DNA from 3 places in the Amycolatopsis sp. NPDC033938 genome. Region 1 is predicted to be linked to each of the others. Evidence: riboswitches for the same ligand, from Rfam matches in the RefSeq annotation. Region 1 holds a riboswitch; each other region holds the start of a gene.
What was found. Region 1 has a riboswitch for S-adenosylmethionine ahead of thrC (threonine synthase). Riboswitches for the same ligand answer to the same signal wherever they lie in the genome.

Region 1 (6,419 bases):
CGGGACCTGGGAAGCGGCGGTGCTCGCGGCTCAGGAGGTCGGGCCGGACAGGGTGCGTGTGGTCGATTCACGCAGCACCGCGATGGGGCTCGGCTTCGCGGCCCTTCGTGCGGCGAGTGCCGCGGCGGAGGGTGCCGATCCGGCCGAGGTGGAAGCGGCGGCGGTCGACGCGGTGAGCCGCTCGGAGACCCTGTTCGCCGTCGAGACCCTCGAATACCTGCGCCGCGGCGGGCGGATCGGCCCCGCGGCCGCCCTGCTCGGCACGGCGCTCGCGGTGAAGCCCGTGCTCCACATGTCCGAAGGCAGGATCCAGCCGCTGGAGAAGGTGCGGACGATGAATCGCGCCGTGGCGCGGCTGGTCGAACTGGCCGTGAAGGCCGCCGACGGCGGACTCGCCGACATCGCCGTCCACCATCTGGCCTCACCGGAGCGCGCCGTCGAACTGGCCAACCGGCTGGAGGAGTCCATCAACTGCCCGGAGGGGTGCGTGGTGTCGGAGCTCGGCGCCGTCATCGGCGCCCACACCGGCCCCGGTGTGCTCGGTGTCGTGATCCAACGAGCGGGCTAGGGAAACCCGTCAGCGTCCCATAACACCCCGACGGAAATCGGCGGTCGGGTCTCGGCCGGGCCTGGGTTGTCCACAACACCCCACTTATCCACAGCCCTGCGATTCGCCACTGCCGCCGTCCACCCCCGCTCCGTAGCGTCGTTCACGTGTTCGACCGAACCGCCCGTCCGCCGGGCTCCTCCGCCAACGCCAGGCTGGCGTGGCTGACCGCGCAGCTGTCGCCACCCACCCAGGGCCCGCCCGCGGGCAGGCTCGTGCGCCGCTGGGTACCCGCCCGGTTCACGGCGGACGGGATTCCGGTGAACCGGCGGTGGTTCGCCGTGGCGGCCGTGCTGATCACGGTGGCCGTGATCGTGACCGGCGCGGTCGCTCTGTTCGGACACCGGCCAGGGGCGGAGACCCCGCCGCCCCTGCCGTCGGCGAAGGCCGCCGGAGACGCCCCCGCCGCGGCGGCCAAGGCGCCTTTGGTGGTCAGCGTCGTCGGCCGGGTGCTCAACCCCGGCCTGGTCACGATCCCTCCGGGCGCACGGGTCGCCGATGCCCTCACGGCGGCCGGTGGGGCACGGCCCGGAACGGATCTGACCGGGCTGAACCTGGCCAGGCGGCTCACCGACGGCGAGCAGGTGGCCGTCGGTGTCCCCGGACCGGCCGTGGCCGGTCCGGGGACACCGCCAGGGAAGCTCGACCTGAACACGGCCACGGCCGAGCAACTCGACACCCTGCCCGGGGTCGGCGAGGTGATGGCGAAACGCATCGTCGACTGGCGGTCCGGGCACGGTGGGTTCACCACGGTCGAGCAACTCCGTGAAGTAGAAGGGATCGGCGAAAGTAAATTCAAAAAAGTCCGGGAACTGGTGTCCGTCGGATGAACCCGTCCGCCGATCCGTCCGAAGTGGACACCGCGTCGTGGCGAGGGCAGGACCTGCGGCTGGTACCGGCCGCGGCGACGGCCTGGCTCGGCACTCTTTCCGGGCTGCTCGGCGGCTGGTGGATCACGATGCTCTGCGGTGCGGCCGCCGCGGTGCTCGCGAACTTCGCCGGTGTCCGTGCCCGCCGGACGGCGTCCCGGTGGGTGACGGGGTTGGGTGCGCTCGCGGTCCTCGGCGCGCTCACGGCCGGTCCGGTGGCGCTGCGGATCCGGGCCGCCGAGCAGGACGACCTCCGTGCCGCCGCCGCACGGGGGAGCGCCGCCACCATGAGGGTGCTGGTCACCGAGCGGCCACGTCCGGTCCGCGGTGCCGGATACGCCGATCGCCGGGCAGGCACCCGCCTGGTGGTCATCGCCGCGACGGTGGACACCGTGGTGGTGGACGAGCGAGGGGTGGATTCGGCCGGCCGGATCCTCCTCCTCGCTCCCGCCGAGGGGTGGACGGACCTGCTGCCCGGGCAGCAGGTCACCGCCTCCGGGCGGCTGGCCCCGGCAAAGGGGGCCGAACTGACGGTCGCGGTCCTCTCGGTGCGAGGCCCGCCGTCGGGGCTCGGACCGGCGCCCTGGTGGCAGCGAGCCGCGGAATCGCTGCGCGCCGGGCTCCGGGAGCTGTGCGCCGTTCTCCCGGAGGAGCAGGCCGGTCTCGTGCCCGGACTGGTCGTGGGGGACACGAGCGCACTGTCCCCGCGGGTCGAGCGTGAGTTCACGGACTCCGGCATGTCCCACCTGATGGCCGTGAGCGGTGGGAACGTGGCGATCGTCTGCGGCTCGATCCTTCTCCTGCTGAGGGCGCTTCGGGTCGGGCCGCGGACATCCGCCGCCGCGGCCGCCGCGGGGCTCGCCGGGTTCGTGGTCCTCGCCGGACCCGCGCCCAGCGTGCTCCGTGCCGGAGTGATGGGTGCGGTGGGGTTGCTGGCGCTGGCACTGGGCCGCCGGGGTTCGGCGCTGCCCGCATTGGGGTTCGCCGTGGCGGGCCTGGTCGTGGCCGATCCCGCGATGGCGGCCGATTTCGGGTTCGCCCTTTCGGTGCTGGCCACGGCCGGGCTGGTACTGCTGGCTCCGCGGTGGGCCGAGTGGCTGGTCGGACGTGGCGTGCCGTCCGGCTATGCCGAGGGACTGGCCGTTCCGCTGGCCGCGTTCGTGGTGACGGCGCCGGTCATCGCGGGGATGGCGGGATCGGTCAGTCTCGTCTCGGTGGTGACCAACGTGCTCGCCGCGCCGGTGGTCGCCCCGGCCACCGTGTGCGGCGTGCTCGCCACCGTCATCGGGCCATGGTGGCCTGCGGCGGGAAGACTGCTGGTCCGCCTGACCGAACCCGAGGCGAGCTGGCTCATCACCGTGGCCCGTCACGGCGCCCGTGCGCCGGGAGCGGTCGTGGAGTGGCCGGGTGGCTGGTGGGGCGGGCTCTTGGCGGCCGCCCTGCTGGTCGTACTGCTTGTCGCCGTCCGGCTGCGGTATGCCCGGATCCTGGTGGCGATCGCCTTGGCGGGCGGACTCCTCGTCTTCGTGCCGGCGCGGGTGCTCGCCCCGGCGTGGCCGCCGGCGTCGTGGAGTGCCGTCGCCTGCGACGTCGGGCAGGGCGATGCCGTGGTCCTCGCGACGGCCGAACCGGGGAGGGCGATCCTGGTCGACACCGGCCCGGAACCGGGACCGGTCGACGAGTGCCTGAGCAGGCTCGGCGTGGACCGCGTTCCGCTGATCGTGCTGAGCCATCTGCACGCCGACCACATCGGCGGTCTCGAATCCGTCTTCGAGGGCCGATCGGTCGGTGCGGTCGCCGTCGGTCCGGGACGGGCGCCCGCGTGGGCGTGGCAGCAGGTCGCCGACGAGACCGCGCGCCGTGGGATTCCCTTGCTGGAACTCGGGATCGGGCAACGGCTGGACTGGCCGGGACTGTCACTGGAGGTACTGGGGCCGCGTTATGTCACGCGGCGATCGGTCCTCGAACAGGACGGCACGGTGATCAACAACGGATCGGTAGTCCTGCGGGCCGGGACCCCGGCTGGCCGGTTACTGCTGACCGGCGACGTCGAGCTCGCCGCGCAGGCCGACCTGATGGCGGAGGGGGTCGATCTGCGTGCCGAGATCCTGAAAGTGCCGCACCACGGAAGCCGTTACACGGCACCGGATTTCCTCAACGTCGTCGCGCCGAGGGTCGCGTTGGTGAGTGTCGGCGCGGGTAACACCTACGGCCATCCGAGCAAGTCCACTTTGGACAACCTGGTGGCCGTCGGCGCCTTGGTCGCCAGGACGGACACGGACGGCGACACCGCGGTCGTCGCCGACGCGCGGGGTCTCGCCCTGCTGCGCCGGGGTGAGGCCCGCGGCCCGCCTCGTTCCTGAGGCGGGCCGGCGGGATCTCAGATGCCGAGTGCCTCGCGGACAGCGTCGGCCGAAGCGCTGACGGTGGCCTTCGGGCCGACCTTGTCCTCGATGGCGTCGAGGGTCTTGAGGCCGTCACCGGTGATCAGCAGCACGATCTCGGCGTCCGGGTCGAGCTTGCCGGTCTCGATGAGCTTCTTGGCCGTCGCCACGGTGACCCCGCCGGCGGTCTCGGTGAAGATGCCCTCAGTGCGGGCGAGCAGCCGGATGCCTTCGACGACCTCTTCGTCGGTGACGTCTTCGATCGCTCCGCCGGTGCGGTTGACCACGTCGAGGACGTACGGGCCGTCGGCCGGGTTACCGATCGCCAGCGACCGGGCGATCGTGTCCGGCTTGACCGGCTGGACGACGTCGTGGCCCGCGCGGAACGCGGCCGAGACGGGGGAGCAGCCGGTGGCCTGCGCGCCGAACACCTTGTACGGCGTTTCCTCGACGAGGCCGAGCTGTCCGAACTCGCGGAAACCCTTGTCCACCTTGGTGAGCTGGGAACCGGAGGCGATCGGCACCACGATCTGCGGGGGAAGGCGCCAGCCGAGCTGCTCGGCGACCTCGAAGGCCAGTGTCTTGGAGCCTTCCGAGTAGTAGGGCCGGACGTTCACGTTCACGAACGCCCAGCTCTCCTGCTCCGCGGCGAGCTGGGTGGCGAGCCGGTTCACGTCGTCGTAGTTGCCGTCGACCGCGATCAGGTCACCGTCGTACACGGCGGTGGTGAGGATCTTGGCGCGTTCGAGGGTCTTCGGGATCAGCACGACCGACCGCCAGCCGGCGCGGGCCGCCGCGGCGGCGACCGCGTTGGCCAGGTTGCCGGTCGAGGGACAGGCGAGCACCTCGAACCCGAACTCGCGCGCGGCCGCGAGCGCGACGGCCACCACGCGGTCCTTGAACGAGTGGGTGGGGTTGCCCGTGTCGTCCTTGACCCAGATCTTCTTGACACCGAGCGCTTTCGCGAGCCTGTCGGCCTGGACGAGCCGGGTGGCGCCGGGTTCGGTGTTGGGGATTTCTTCGACGTTCGAGGGAACGGGAAGGAGCTTCTTGTAGCGCCAGATGTTCTTCGGCCCCGCTTCGATGTCCTCGCGGCGCACGCGGCCGAAGTCGTAGGCGACCTCGAGCGGCGAGAAGTCCTCGGCGGAAACGAATTCGGGGGCGAGCGGCTGCCGGTGTCCCTCTTCCTTCGACACCAGTTCGACGGCCGGTCCGAGATCCGGGGTCTTGGTGGTGGAGGTCGTGCCGAGGGTTGCGGTCATCGCGAGGTCCTTTCCTCATCTGCCCCGCCGAGGCGGGCCGGAATTGGCACCGTGTTCGTCAGCTATCCCACGATCGCGGGATGACAGGCTGACGCCGGTTGCCGGGGCTTCATCGGGCCGTTCCCTCTGCCCCTCTGGATGAGCGGTATTCACTTGTCGGCACGCGCATGATCGCGTCGCCTCGCTAACACCGTACGACATGGGGCTCGCGTGGGGCCACCGTGCCCGGAACACATCACCGGACAAAGCACACGAGAGGAGGAGTGGCAGGATCGTCACCGTGACGACGCAAGCTTCCGCCCCATCGCCGCTGGTCCTGGTCCTCGGTGAGGAAGAGCTGCTGATCGAACGCGCGATCCGTGGCGCTTCGGACGCGGCCAAAGCGGTCGACCCGACGGCGGATCTCAGCCGCATCCGGGTGTCGGACCTCACAGTTCCGGCACTCGCGGAGATGGTCAGCCCCTCACTGTTCGCCGAAGCCCGGGTCATCGTGCTCGAATCCGCGCACGACATCTCACAAGAGCTCGCCGACGGGGTGATGGCCTACGTCAAGGCGCCCGCTGACGGCATCGTGCTCGTCGTCGTGCACAGCGGAGGCGGCCGGAGCAAGGCCGCCAAGGCGCTCCCCGCTGCCTTGAAGAAGGCAGGAGCGGAAGTCGTCGAGTGCTCGAAGCTGACCAAGCCCGCTGAGCGAGAGTCCTTTGTCCGCAACGAAGTCCGCCGGGTGGGCGGAAAGATCGACGGCGCGGCCGTGCTCGCGCTGATCGACGCGGTCGGCTCGGATCTGCGCGAGTTGTCGTCGGCCGCGACACAGCTCGTCGCGGACTCCGGGGGAGTGGTCGACGAGCAGGCGGTCCGCCGCTACCACCGGGGTCGCGCGGATGTGAACGGGTTCGCCGTCGCCGAGAAGGCCGTCGCCGGTGACAAGGCGGCGGCGCTGGAGTCACTGCGCTGGGCGATGCAGCTCGGCGTCCCGCACGTACTGGTCGCGGACGCCCTCGCCGACGCGGTCCGGACGATCGCACGGGTGTCCGGCGCCGGTCGCGGGAACCCGAACCAGATGGCGGGCGAGCTGGGGATGCCGCCGTGGAAGGTGCGCAAGGCCCAGGGACAGGCCCGCGGCTGGGGGCAGGACGGTCTCGCCACCGCGATGCGGATCGTCGCCCGGCTCAACGCCGAGGTCAAGGGGGTTGCGGCCGACCCGGAGTACGCGCTGGAACGCGCCGTGCTGGAGGTCGTCGACGCGCACGGCATCAGCCGCTGAACATGGCGAAGGGCCCCGGCGACTCGCGTCACC
Region 2 (6,419 bases), on a different contig from region 1:
GCAATGTCGTCTTCCCGCCTCCGTTGAGACCGACGACGCCGACGCGCTGTCCCTCCGCGACACCAAGCGAAACACCGTCGAGCAGCGGGCGCACCCCGTAGGACTTGCTCACCGACTCCAGGTTGACCAAGTTGGCCATTCCTCAGCCGATCCTTTCCAAAAAGCTTGCACCACAAGGAAAATTAAGACATGTTCGTGCGGACATCGTCACGCGTGTACTCGAGGCGGCGCCGGTCGCGGCGCGTCGTCCCCGCCGACCAGCCGGGCGCCGGGAACCGGCCCGTGCGCGACGCGAACCGTCCGGCACACTCCCGCACCGGACAACTCCGCGGCGACCTCGACCGCCGACTGGGCGTCCGCGCAGAGGAACGCGCAGGTCGGTCCGGACCCGGAGACGGTGCCCGCGAGTGCCCCCGCGTTGACCCCCGCCCTCAAGGTGCGCCGCAGTCCAGGACGCAACGAGACGGCGGCCGCCTGCAGGTCGTTCCCAAGAAGCAGGGCCAGCTGCCGAGGGTCACCCGACGCCAGCGCTTCGACCACCGGAGTATGGGAACCGATCCGCGGCGGGTTGCCCTCTTCGCGCAACCTGTCCAGTTCGCCGAACACACGCGGGGTCGAAAGACCACGCTGGTCGAACGCCAGTACCCAGTGGAAGGTATGCCGCGACAGAACCGGCACCAGTTGCTCACCTCGCCCTGTCCCCAGTGCGGTCCCACCGTAAAGCGCGAAGGGAACGTCGCTGCCGAGCTTGGCGGCGATACCGGCCAGTTCGTCGCGGGAGATGTCGAGCTTCCAGAGTGACGCGAGCCCGACCAAGGTCGCGGCCGCGTCAGCGCTGCCCCCGGCCATCCCTCCGGCGACCGGGATGCCTTTGCGGAGCACCACGCGAATCTTGGATTCGCCGTCCGCCTTGCCCACATGAGCCGCCAGCGCCTGCGCGGCCTTCCATGCCAGGTTGTTGGCCCCGGTCGGTACGGAACCTTCCCCCTCGCCGTAGACCTCGACACCCGGGTCTTCGGTGACCGCCACGGTCACCTCGTCGGTCAGGGAAAGCGCCTGGAACACGGTCACCAGCTCGTGGTAGCCGTCCGGACGTACGTCACCGACCGACAGGTGCAGGTTGACCTTGGCGGGAACCCTGACGGTGACTGGAGGCGGTACGACGGCGAGCACGACTCAAGCCTACGTGGCCGCCCCACTTGTGCTGCCTCCAGGAGAAAGAGAACAGGACGAGTCAGACATGAACGGGCCGCCCTGGACGGATTTCGTCCAGGGCGGCCCGTTCATGGAGAAATCAGGCGGCGACGCCCTGCGGTCCGCGAACCGGGTGCGTCACGTGGCCGCCGCGTTCGGCGATCCAGGCGAGCGCGGCGTCCGCGTGCTCACCGCGCACGCCGAGGCGGAACCTGCCGACCGGCGTGTCGCCGATGCGGGTCAGACCGCCCCCGATGGTGGCGAGTTCGACGTCGAAGCGGCCGGCGGCCTCGGGCAGCAGGGCGCCGACCGAAGCGAAGCCGACAAGCACGACGTCTACCGCGCGGTCGTATTTCGAGGCCTGAGCCCGGCTGGTCTCGATCGCGGGAAGCAGCGCCTGCGCCGTCCGGCTGTTCGGGTCGGAGACCAGGTCGAGCACGGTCCCACGTTCGATGATCGCACCGGCTTCGAGAACCGCCACGTCATCGCAGACACGGCGAACCACGCCGGCGTCAGGTGTGGTGAGCAGCACGGTCACGCCCAGCTCGGCGCGCGCACGGTCGAGCACGGTCAAAACCGCGCCGGACTCCTCTGGCCGTACACCCGCGGTCGGGTCGTCGGCCAGGAGCACGGACGGCCCGGCGGCCAAGGCCTTGGCGATCGCCACTCGGCGCAGCTGCCCCTCGGACAGTTCACCCGGCCGCTGATTTGCCCGCGGCGTGAGTCCGACCAGGTCGAGCAGGTTGCCCACCCGGTTCCGGCGCTGCGGTCCGTCGAGGCCGAGCTGTTCGAGCGGTGAAGCGATGTTGCCGGCGATGGTGCGCTCCCCGAGCAGCTCCGGCTTGGTGCTCACGACACCGACCTGGCGGCGGATCTCGCGCAGGCGGCGTCCGTCCAGTGTCCCGGTGTTGAGGCCGTCGAGCCGGACGACGCCCCGGTCAGGACGCTCCTGAAGCCCGATGCAACGCGCGAGGGTCGACTTGCCGGAGCCCGCCGGACCGACGACTCCGAACAGCGAGCCTGCTTGGATGTCCACGCTGACGTCGCGCAGGGCAACGACGGGATTTCCGTTGAGGGGGAAGGACTTCGACAAGTTTTCGACAGTGATCACGAAAGGCTCCATGCGAATGGGGCGCCGCTTCTTTCGAGCGCGCCAACCGTCACCGATTAACCGTCCAGAGCGGACGGATTTCAGAGGTAAGGGAAAAGACTCAGGCAGTAACGGTGGAGCGTCGACACGCACTTACCGTGCGGCGACCTTCATCGACGACACGTCGCCTGGTCAGCAGGAGCGGGTGGGTGACCCTGTTCATTAGGCACAGCCTCCATCGGTCCTGGCGGTAGCACCTGCCCCGTGGGGGGTGGTTGCTGCGACTTCGGCGAGCCAGGTCTCTCAGTCGCTCGGGATGGCTCATTGAGTAAAACCGATCCCACTGGATGAAAGCAAGCGCGTAGGCGCAGATCACACGTCTGGTCGCGTCCATTCTACAGGATCTGCTGTCCATATTATGAGACAACAGCAGTGCTCACAGATACACGTCACGGTGCCTGCCTGCTAAGACAGGCTAGACCAGCGCAGATCGAGGAGAGGGTTTATGCCGTCGTGCTGACCTCAGCCGGCATTTGGCGGGCGACACACCCTCACGCCCGCCCCTGATCACTCGGCCGCGGCGGCGATACGAGCGAATTGATGCACGTCCAACTGCTCGCCGCGAGCCTTGGGGTCGACACCCGCCTTCTCGAGCAACTCTCCCGCCCGTTCGGCGGAACCGGCCCATGACGCCAGCGCCGCGCGCAAAGTCTTTCGCCGCTGCGAAAAAGCGGCGTCGACGACCGCGAACAGGCGCTGCCGGTCCACAGACCACACCAAGTCGCCACGTTCGAAGGCGACCAATGCGGAATCCACATTCGGAACAGGCCAGAACACCGATCGCGGCACCGCGGCGACTTTGCGTGCCTTCCCGTACCACGCCAGCTTGACGCTGGGCACACCGTAAGTCCGGCTCCCTGGCCCGGCGGCCATCCGGTCCGCGACCTCGGTCTGGACCATCACGAGACCGCTGGTCAGCGACGGCAGCTCGGCGAGCAGGTGAAGCACAACGGGAACGGCGACGTTGTACGGCAGGTTCGCGACAAGCGCCGTCGGCCGTTCAGGCAGGTCCTCCGCCTTGATCCGCAGAGCGTCCGCCCCGACGACCGTCAGCCTTTCGGCCCCACCTCGCTCGGCCACCGTGTCCGGCAACCGTCCGGCCAGGACGGGATCGATCTCGACCGCGACAACCTTGGCACCGGTGGCGAGCAGACCGAGGGTCAACGAGCCGAGCCCCGGTCCGACTTCCAGTACGACGTCGTCTTCACCGACTCCTGAAAGATCGACGATACGGCGCACGGTGTTCGGGTCGTGCACGAAATTCTGGCCGAGCTTCTTGGTCGGACGTACGTCCAGCTCGGCCGCCAACGCCCTGATCTCCGCAGGCCCGAGCAGTTCAGTCACCTGACGATCGTAGCCAGCCCCGATGGGCCACGATTGGCCGGTGGACAACGTCGCACTCGAAGGTGAGAAAGTCCGGCTGCGCGACTGGCGGCCGTCGGATATCCGATCGCTCCGCGAGCTACTCGATCCCGCGCGGCCATGGCATAAGACGAACGGCCCGTACTTCGGCCTTCCGACAGCCGCGGATACCGAATCCACGGCGCTCAAGCTCACCACGGCCCAGTCGGAGCCACCCGATCCTCGCAGCAGCCTCGCGGTGACCGACCTGAGCGACGGCCGGTTGATCGGTCAGGTCAGCTGGTACTGGGAGAGCAGGGAAACCGACTGGCGACGGCTGGGACTGGTCATCTACGACGAGCGCTATTGGAACGGCGGGTTCGGTTCCGAGGCCTTGCGACTTTGGACGACATACCTGTTCTCCCGCACCGACGCACTCCGCCTGGACTTCGCCACGTTCTCGGGCAACCCGGGAATGATCGCCGTCGGACGACGGCTGGGGTTCGTCGAGGAAGGCCGGTTCCGGCGCGCTCGGCGCTGGTCTGGCGGTGTGCACGATGCCGTTGTCTACGGCGTCCTCCGCGAGGAGTGGGAGCACATGCATGGCACCAGGCCCCGTTCCCCCGGAACTCGACCGCATCATCCTTCGGACGTCTCCGACGCGACCTAGTCCTACGACGGAGTGATGCGTGCAAGTTCGGGCTGCCAGAGCGTAATGATCATTCACCCGATCGATACCGTGCACTAGTTCGACTCTGGCTCGACAATCGAGGGATGACCAGTACAAACACCCCCAAGACCTTCCCGCTGAACCTGCCGGAAGGTGACCCCGAGCTGCTTCTCCACGAGTTGCAGACACGACTGCGCGAAGGGCGACGCCTTTTCGCCGAGGTCGGCCAGATCCTGGCCGAGATCGAATCCCGCGGTGTCCGAGACCTCTACGGGTACAACTCGATCGCCGTCTTCTACGAGCACGTGGCCCGGGTCTCCCGAGCCGAGGCGAGAAAGGTGACCGGCCGAGCGCTGGCCCTCAACTCGAGACGCACGCGCGACGGGACCACGACTCCACCCGTCGCGCCTATGACCGGAGCCGCGGCCGCCACCGGCGTACTGGCCGAGGCCGGCATCGACCGAATCGTCAAGGTCATGAGGAGGCTGCCAGAGCATGTCGCCGCAAGCGCACGGCTCGACGCCGAGAAAGTGCTGGTCGATCTTGCCAGCGTCGCAAGGCCGCGTGACGTCACGATCGCCGGAACGGATCTGCTCGCGCGTCTCGACCCGGACGGCAACGGCACCGACGACCCAAGCCCGAGAACTCCGCGAAGCGAGTTCTGGTTGCGTCAGAAACGCACCGGTCGTTGGGATATGCGCGGCAACCTCGACCCTGAGACAGGCGCCCGCCTGAACGCGCTTCTCGTGCCGTTGGCACAACCGGCCCCGGACGGGAAAGCCGACAGCCGCACGCCGGCCGAAAGACGCGGCGACGCTTTCGCGGAGATCGTCGATCTTGCGGAGAGCAGTCCGGACGTCCCTATGCCCCGGCAGGCATCAGAGCCGGTCGCAGAACAGCCTGAGCCCGCGGAGCCGGTCGAGAACCCGGCGAACGACTCCGGTACCGCCCAGCCACCGGAACAGGGCAACCAAAGCCGGCACAGCGGCAGCGTGCGGTCGGAAAAGACTCGCGAGGTGGCCCACATCCGACCGCCGCGTTGGTGGTTCCGGCTGTCGAGATCACGACCCGGCGCCGAAACCCCATCGACGGCGGTCGACCGATCCGTCGTACAGATCTCCGACGAAGACGCTACGCACTCTCAGCGGCGAAAAACGGCCTGAAGGCCACCCTGCGGGGAGGAGCCCACACGATGGCCTTCAGGAAAGGAGAATGATCTGGCGTCAGGCTTTCTTGCCGCAGTGCGGCCAAGCGCTGTAACCGCCACGGGCGTCGCGGACCTTCTCAGCGACAGCGATCTGCTGGGCCTTGCTGGCCTGGTGGGGGTACGCGGCGTACTGCGAGCCGCCGTAGGCATCCCAAGTGCTCTTGTTGAACTGCAGGCCACCGTAGTAGCCGTTACCGGTGTTGGCGGCCCAGTTCCCGGTCGACTCGCACTGCGCGATGCGGTCCCAGGCACCGGCGTCACCGATGACCGGGTCCGCGGGCTTCTTCGAACCGACCTTGATGATCTTGGGCTTGGCCTCGGTGATGACCTCTTCGGAGACCTTCTCGCGGCCGACCTCTTTGCCGTTGCGCTGGGTGACCTTGTAGGTCACGGTCTTCTGGCCAGGAGTACCCGGGTCTTCGACCTTGGTCTTGCCCTTTTCGAGCTCCGGGTCGTCGACCTTCTGCTCGGGCGGTGCGATTTCCTCGTTCTGCTTGACCATGGTGACGCCGGTCCGGCTGACGTGGACCTCGGCGCCGTCGACCAGCTTGACGTCGAGACCGCCGACGGCCTCGTCGTCAGGGCCGAGGGTCATCCGCAGCTCACCAAGGAATTCCTTGGTGGTGACCGAGTTGGTCTGGACCTTGCGCGGTTCGTTCGCACCGTCGTAGAGGGTGACGTTCTTGAGGGTCTTGACCTCGACAGTGGCGCCCTCGAGCGGGAGCTCGCCGTTCTGCGGCATCGAGGTCCAGGTGCCGGACTTCGCGAGATCGGCACGGCCGAGCTGGTTCAGGGCCTCGCCGAGGTTGGTCGCGCGAACCCAGGATTCCTGCGCTACGCCGTCGACGACCAGGTTC
Region 3 (6,419 bases), on a different contig from region 1:
GATCGGCGTCCGGCCGGGCGAGACCCTCGGCGGCCACACCGTCTACGTGCTGCCGGACGCCACCCGCGTGGTCGCCGTCCGGTGGTCACCCCGCCCGGAACCGGACGAACGCACCATCACCTGGTCGATCGACGACTAGCGCCAGCCGGGCTAGTTCTCGTCCTGGAGGATGCGCAGCGCGTTGGCGAGGTCGTCCGGGTACTCCGACTCGAACTCGACCCAGCGCCCGTCGGCGGGGTGGGCGAAGCCGAGCGTCTTCGCGTGCAGCCACTGCCGGGACAGCCCGAGCTTGCGCGCCAGCACCGGGTCGGCGCCGTAGGTCAGGTCACCGACACACGGGTGCTTGAGCGCCGAGAAGTGCACCCGGATCTGGTGGGTTCGCCCGGTCTCGAGCTTGATCTGGGCGAGCGACGCGGCACGGAAGGCCTCGACGACCTCGTAGTGCGTGACGCTGGGGCGTCCACCCTGGACGACGGCGAACTTGTAGTCGTGCCGGGGATGCCGGTCGATCGGCGCGTCGATGGTGCCGCGCGTCGGATCCGGATGGCCCTGGACGATCGCGTGGTAGCCCTTGTCGACGGTGCGTTCCTTGAACGCCCGCTTCAGCACGGTGTACGCGTGCTCGCTCTTGGCCACCACCATCACGCCGGTGGTGCCCGCGTCCAGCCGGTGCACGACACCCTGGCGTTCGGCCGCACCGGAGGTCGAGATCCGCAGCCCGCTGGCGGCGAGCCCGCCGACCACGGTCGGGCCGGTCCAGCCGGGGCTCGGGTGCACGGCGACGCCGACCGGCTTCGAGATCACCACGATGTCGTCATCGTCGTGCAGGATCTTCATGCCCTCGACGGGCTCCGCGACGACCTCGATCGGCGACGCCGGATCGGGCAGCGTCACTTCGAGGAGTCCGCCCGCGGCCAGCCGGTCCGACTTCCCGGCGGGCCTGCCGTCGAGCAGGATCTCCCCGGATTCGGCCAGCTCCGCCACGACGGTGCGGGAAAGTCCCAGCAGTTTCGCCAGTCCCGCGTCGACGCGCATTCCGTCGAGCCCGTCGGGAACGGGCAGCATGCGCGCGCTCATTCTGTTGCCGCCTTCTTCTTGTCCTTTGTAGATGTTCCGTCGTAGTCCTTGCCCAGCAGGGAAAGGATGACGATGAGCACGCCGCCGACGCAGATGGCGGAGTCGGCGACGTTGAAGATCGCCCAGCCCTGCCCGTTCGGCGCGAACGCGGAGATCATGTCGACCACGTGCCCCCGCAGCGGGCCCGGCGCGCGGAAGATCCGGTCGGTCAGGTTGCCGAGCGCGCCGGCCAGCACCAGCCCGAGGCCGATCGCCCAGCCGGTCGAGCGCAGCCGCCGCGACAGCCAGATGATGGCGACCACGACCGCGGCCGCGACCAGCGCGAGCACCCAGGTCAGCCCGGTCGCCATCGAGAAGGCGGCGCCGGGGTTGCGCACCAGCTGGAAGTACACCAGCCCGCCGAGGAACTCGACCGGTTGCTTGCCCTCCAGCGTGGACACGGCGATCTGCTTGGTGAGGAGATCGATCCCCCACAGCACGGCGGCGACGACGAACACCACGGCGACGCGCTTCTTGGGCAACGGCGGCGATGGTGGCGCGGTCTCGGGCTCTGTACTCACTCCCCCATTCTCCACGGAGCGTGCTCAGTCCCCCTCGGCGGCCGCCTTCGGCCTGCTCAGCAGCGCCGCGAACGCCCCGGCGAGCACGACCAGTGACGACAGCAGGAGCGCGAGCTGTCCTTGGGCGAGCACGACCGCGCAGAGCACGAACGCCGCGGCCGCGACCAGGATCACCACACTGCGGTCCAGCCAGGCGAGCAGGAGCAGCCCCACCGTCAGCAGGACCGCGCTCCGCACGTCGCCGTCCATGTCGAATTCCCAGTAGCCGACCAGATCCGCCAGCAGGATGCCGACCAGCCCGCCGACGGCGAGCGCGAGTACCTTCCACCACCGCGGTCCGTTACCCGCCCGCCTGGCCTTGACGGCGTAGAAGAGCACTGTGCCAAGGTAGGTCGCGAGCACCGCGAACAACCAGCCGTCAGTGCGGCCGACGCCGGAGAACGACGCGTCCAACGCGATCGCGTTTTCGCGGCTCATTTCCACGCCGTACAGCTTCTGTGTCAGGAACTGCTGCCCGCCCGTGGCGGGCGCGTAGGCGAACCAGCCCCCCGACCACGGCGGGCCGAACGACAGCGCCACCACGATCAGCTGGGCGAACCCCAGCAGTGCCAACGGAAACCAGTAACGCGGTCGCTCGTTCCCCATACGGGGTGAGGGTAGTGGGTCAGGCGCAGAACGGGGGAAGCTCCCGCGGATCGTTCTCCGGCACCCAGCGGCCTTCCGGCTTTCCGTACTGCCAGCGGGCGCCGCGGGCGACGATCTGGCGCAGCGCCAGCACGAGCCGGTCCACATGCTCGGCGGTGCTGCCGAGGCCGAGACTGACCCGGACGGCCTGCTGACCGGCCGAACCGGCGGCGGAGATCAGCCGCTTGGTCGCGATATGCGCGCAGAACGCGCCGTCCCGCACCCCGATGCCGTACTCCGCGGACAGGACGGCGGCGAGCCAGCCGGGCTCGAAGCCGTCGACGACGAAGCTCAGCGTGCCGACCCTGTCCACCGGCGCGTCGAACAACCGCAGCTCGGCGAAACCGGGGATACCGGCGAGACCGCGCCGCAGCCGGGCCAGCAGTTCGTCCTCGTGGGCGACGACCGCGTCCCAATTCCCGGCCAGCGTCTCGCAGGCGACACCGAGGGCGTAGACGCCGACGGTGTTGGGGGAACCGGCTTCGTGCCGCTCGGCGCCCGCGTTCCAGACGACACCGATGTCCTCGGAGTCGCGGGTGACGAGTTTCGTCGCACCGCCACCGGCGAGGTACGGCTGGGCGGCGCGGAGCCAGTCTGCGCGGCCGATCAGCGCACCGGCACCGAAAGGCGCGTACAGCTTGTGGCCGGACAGCGCGATGTAGTCGACGTCCAGTTCGCGCACGGAGATCCGGCGGTGCGGCGCGAGCTGCGCGGCGTCGAGTGCGATCCGGGCGCCGTGCCGTCGCGCCACGGCGGCGATCTCCTTGACCGGCAACAGTTCCCCGGTCACGTTGGACGCGCCGGTGACGACGACCAGCCGCGGGCCCTGCGGGCAGTCCGCGAGTGCTTCGTCCACAGCGGACACCGCGGCGAGCCGGGTGCGCGGCGTCTTGATCCGCCGGACGTTCGGACCCTTCCACGGCAGCAAGGCGGCGTGGTGCTCGGTGTCGAACACGACGACCGACGTGTGCTTCGGCAGGCTGCGGGCGAGCAGGTTGAAGGAATCGGTGGTGTTACGGGTGAACACGACGGTGTCGGTGGAACGGGCGTCGACGAACTTCCGCAGGATCCCGCGCGTGCGCTCGTAAAGTTTGGTGGAGATCTGCGAAGCGAACCCCGCGCCGCGGTGCACGCTGGCGTACCAGGGCAGGAACTCGTCGACCGCCGCACGCACCTTGTCCAGACAGGGCGCGCTCGCCGCGTGGTCGAGGTTGGCGTACCCGATGTCGCCGCCGGTGACGAGCGGAACCCGCAGATCGGCGCAGGCGACCGCCGGGATTTCGTGCGTCGCAACGGTTTCCGCGACGGTGGCGGGGGTGCTGGTGCGTTCGAGAGCGAGAGTCATCGTCATCCTCCGGGCCAGGGGACCCGACGAGGATCCCGCGCTTGCCCGTCGCACCGCGCGACGAGCCAGGTCCTCACCCGGGGCACCCCACCGCGGAAGGAGGGTTGCCGGTCAGCTAGCCGGGGCTTGACGCTGACACTCGTGACCTAGGGACGAAGTTAGCGGATACCCCGGCGATCGAGCCACCCTTTGCCCGCATGTTGAGACGCCGCTCACGTACTCCGCAAGCGAGAAGAACCTCGCGTGACGTCAGACGCGGAAGCGGCCGGGCAGGGAAACGACGGAGCGGGAGTCGACCTCGGTGGCGGTACCCGAGTACTGCTCGGTGCCCGCCGTGAACTGCCAGCCGCCGAAGATCTTGCCGTCGATCGCTTCGCCGTACGCCTCGGCGACCTTGGTCGAGACCTCGTCGTAGGACATCCCGTTCCAGTTGCCCGCGCCGACGCCGAAGTCGCGGGAGTCGCCGCCCTGTGCGGCGGCGGCGGGCAGGGTCCACAGGGTGAAGTGCACGTGCGCGCCGGTGCTGCTGCCACCGCAGGGCAGCGCGTTGCCGGTCCGGCCGAGGACGTCGCCCGGGACGACCCGCTGGCCGTCGGTGACCGAAATGCCCTCCAGGTGGTAGTACCCGGTCCGCCAGCCGCCGTCGTGGTCGACGGTCACCCAGTCGCCGCCGTCGCAGTGCTGGATCCGGACGGTGCCGGCCAGCGGGACGCGGACGGTCTTGTCCGCCGGGCTGAAGTCGATGGCGTTCTTCACGCCGGAGGCCCCGTTGTCCGAGTGGATCCCCGCCGAGTAGACCCGCTGACCGGTGTCGAACGGCAAGCCGAACGCCGGGAACGCGGCCGCGGCCGACGCGGGCGCCGACAGGATCACCCCGACGAGAACGGCCGCGGCCCCCAGACCGGCGAACTGCGCACGAAGCTTCGTCACCTTGCGTACTCCTTAACCCGTGACACTCACCCATTCGATGGAGTGGATTGCCGGGAAAGTAATCCAAAAGGAGTACAAAAGGGAATAACCCGTGACGAATTTTCTGAGATCAACCGACGAACGACTGGTGCGGGTCCGTGACCTACTGGCCGGATTCGCCCTTCCACCTGGCGAGGCGACCAGCCCGGTCGACGGCACGGAGTCGTCGTTCGGCACCGTCACGCGCGTCGGAGGTGGTCACGACGAGTAACTGATCCCGTTCCTGGAGCCGGGTGTTCTTGTTGGGCGTGAACCCGGTGCCGTCGCGGACGAGCAGGCTGATCGTCGCCCCCACCGGAAGCCGCAGTTCCGCCAGGTAGACGCCGTGCATCTTGGATCCGGGATGGATGCGGACCTGCAGCAGCTCGGCACCCATCTCGTCGAGTGGCGCGGAGTCGACGTCGATCTCGTGCGCTTCGGCGCGCTGTGCCAGCCCGAGCACCCTGGCGAGCGGGGTCAAGGTCGCGCCCTGGAGCAGGGTCAGCACGATGACCAGGACGAACACCGCGTCGACGAGTTCCTGCGCGCCGGGCACCCCGGACGAAAGCGGGATCAGCGCGAGCACGATCGGAACCGCCCCGCGCAATCCGGCCCAGGACAGGAACACCTGTTCTCGCCACGGGATCTTGAACGGCAGCGCCGACAGCACCACCGACAGCGGACGGGCCAGCAGCAACACGACCGCGCCCGCCACCAGCCCTTGCACCAGGCTCTCCAGGATCCTGCCCGGCGAGGCGAACAGGCCCAGCAGGACGAACAGCCCGATCTGCGCTAGCCAGCCGAGCCCTTCGGCGAAGGAAAGCGTGTCCGAGCGGTGCGGCAGCTTCGAATTCCCCAGCACCAGCGCCGCGACATAGGTGGCGAGCAGGCCCGACGCGTGGGCGAGCTGCCCGCTCGAATACGCCACGACGCATACCGCGACCGTGGCCAGCGGGTACAGACCGGTGGCCGGGAGCGCGGCCCGGCGCAGCGCCTGCGCGCCGCCCCAGCCGAAAGCGAGGCCGATCACCAGTCCGGCGGCGAGTTCGTAGATCACCAGCAACGGCAGCGACCAGTCCACGGTCGCGCCCTCGGCCAGGACGACGACGGCGATGTAGGCCGGGGCGTCGTTGATCCCCGACTCGATCTCCAGCGCGCCGACGAGCCGCTTCCCGATCCCCGCCGATCTCAGCACCGAGAACACCGCGGCGGCGTCGGTCGAGGCGAGCACCGCGCCCCACAGCAACGCCATCCGCCAATCGAGACCGAGCAACCAGTGCAGTGCGGCACCGGTGACCGCGATGCTCACCGCGACGGCCACTGTGGACAGTGCGATTCCGATGCCCAGCGAGGGTTTCACGGCCGACCACCGGGTGGTGAGGCCACCTTCGGACAGGATCATCACCAGCGCGGCGAGGCCGAGCGACTGGGTGAGCTCGGAGTTGTCGAACTGGATGCCGAACCCGGCTTCGCCGAGCAGGACCCCCATCCCCAGATAGAGCAGCAGCGAGGGAAGGCCGACCCGGATCGACACCCGGACGGCGATCACGGCGACGAGGAGGACGGCACCGCCGGTACCCAGGATGAGCGGGAGCTGCTCCATGAGTCGCCTCCCGTCCGGCCGCCGTGAGGGCTTCAGAATAGTGAGGCGGTGCTCGTCACTCCTTCGTGTACCGCTTGACGGCGCGTCGGCCTGCCTGTGTTACAGACTGTCCTTTAAGGACTCCGCAGGGCTACCAGGTCGACCCCGAGCGCCGCGAACGGCTCATCCGCCGCGGCGAGGACCTTCACCGCACGGTTGCCCT

Region 2: it holds a riboswitch for S-adenosylmethionine, as region 1 does, so the genes downstream of both, ACZ5ZX_RS15705 (methionine ABC transporter ATP-binding protein) here and thrC (threonine synthase) in region 1, are expected to answer to the same signal.
Region 3: it holds a riboswitch for S-adenosylmethionine, as region 1 does, so the genes downstream of both, ACZ5ZX_RS30300 (aminotransferase class V-fold PLP-dependent enzyme) here and thrC (threonine synthase) in region 1, are expected to answer to the same signal.

The regions. Positions count from the first base shown of each region.
Region 1 is NZ_JBVIRO010000021.1:84,592-91,010, reverse strand. It holds gene ACZ5ZX_RS35545 (DegV family protein) at 1-568, shown strand, start outside; gene ACZ5ZX_RS35540 (ComEA family DNA-binding protein) at 715-1,437, shown strand; gene ACZ5ZX_RS35535 (ComEC/Rec2 family competence protein) at 1,434-3,839, shown strand; gene thrC (threonine synthase) at 3,857-5,122, opposite strand; SAM riboswitch class I at 5,135-5,267, opposite strand; gene holA (DNA polymerase III subunit delta) at 5,403-6,386, shown strand.
Region 2 is NZ_JBVIRO010000004.1:622,861-629,279, reverse strand. It holds gene ACZ5ZX_RS15715 (ABC-F family ATP-binding cassette domain-containing protein) at 1-139, opposite strand, end outside; gene ACZ5ZX_RS15710 (4-(cytidine 5'-diphospho)-2-C-methyl-D-erythritol kinase) at 208-1,173, opposite strand; gene ACZ5ZX_RS15705 (methionine ABC transporter ATP-binding protein) at 1,295-2,305, opposite strand; SAM riboswitch class I at 2,517-2,607, opposite strand; gene rsmA (16S rRNA (adenine(1518)-N(6)/adenine(1519)-N(6))-dimethyltransferase RsmA) at 2,852-3,688, opposite strand; gene ACZ5ZX_RS15695 (GNAT family N-acetyltransferase) at 3,711-4,355, shown strand; gene ACZ5ZX_RS15690 (DUF222 domain-containing protein) at 4,460-5,518, shown strand; gene ACZ5ZX_RS15685 (transglycosylase family protein) at 5,579-6,419, opposite strand, start outside.
Region 3 is NZ_JBVIRO010000015.1:23,200-29,618, forward strand. It holds gene ACZ5ZX_RS30280 (AsnC family protein) at 1-139, shown strand, start outside; gene ACZ5ZX_RS30285 (RluA family pseudouridine synthase) at 151-1,077, opposite strand; gene lspA (signal peptidase II) at 1,074-1,637, opposite strand; gene ACZ5ZX_RS30295 (hypothetical protein) at 1,662-2,282, opposite strand; gene ACZ5ZX_RS30300 (aminotransferase class V-fold PLP-dependent enzyme) at 2,302-3,666, opposite strand; SAM riboswitch class IV at 3,699-3,813, opposite strand; gene ACZ5ZX_RS30305 (M23 family metallopeptidase) at 3,916-4,596, opposite strand; gene ACZ5ZX_RS30310 (potassium/proton antiporter) at 4,739-6,217, opposite strand; gene ACZ5ZX_RS30315 (ArsR/SmtB family transcription factor) at 6,331-6,419, opposite strand, start outside.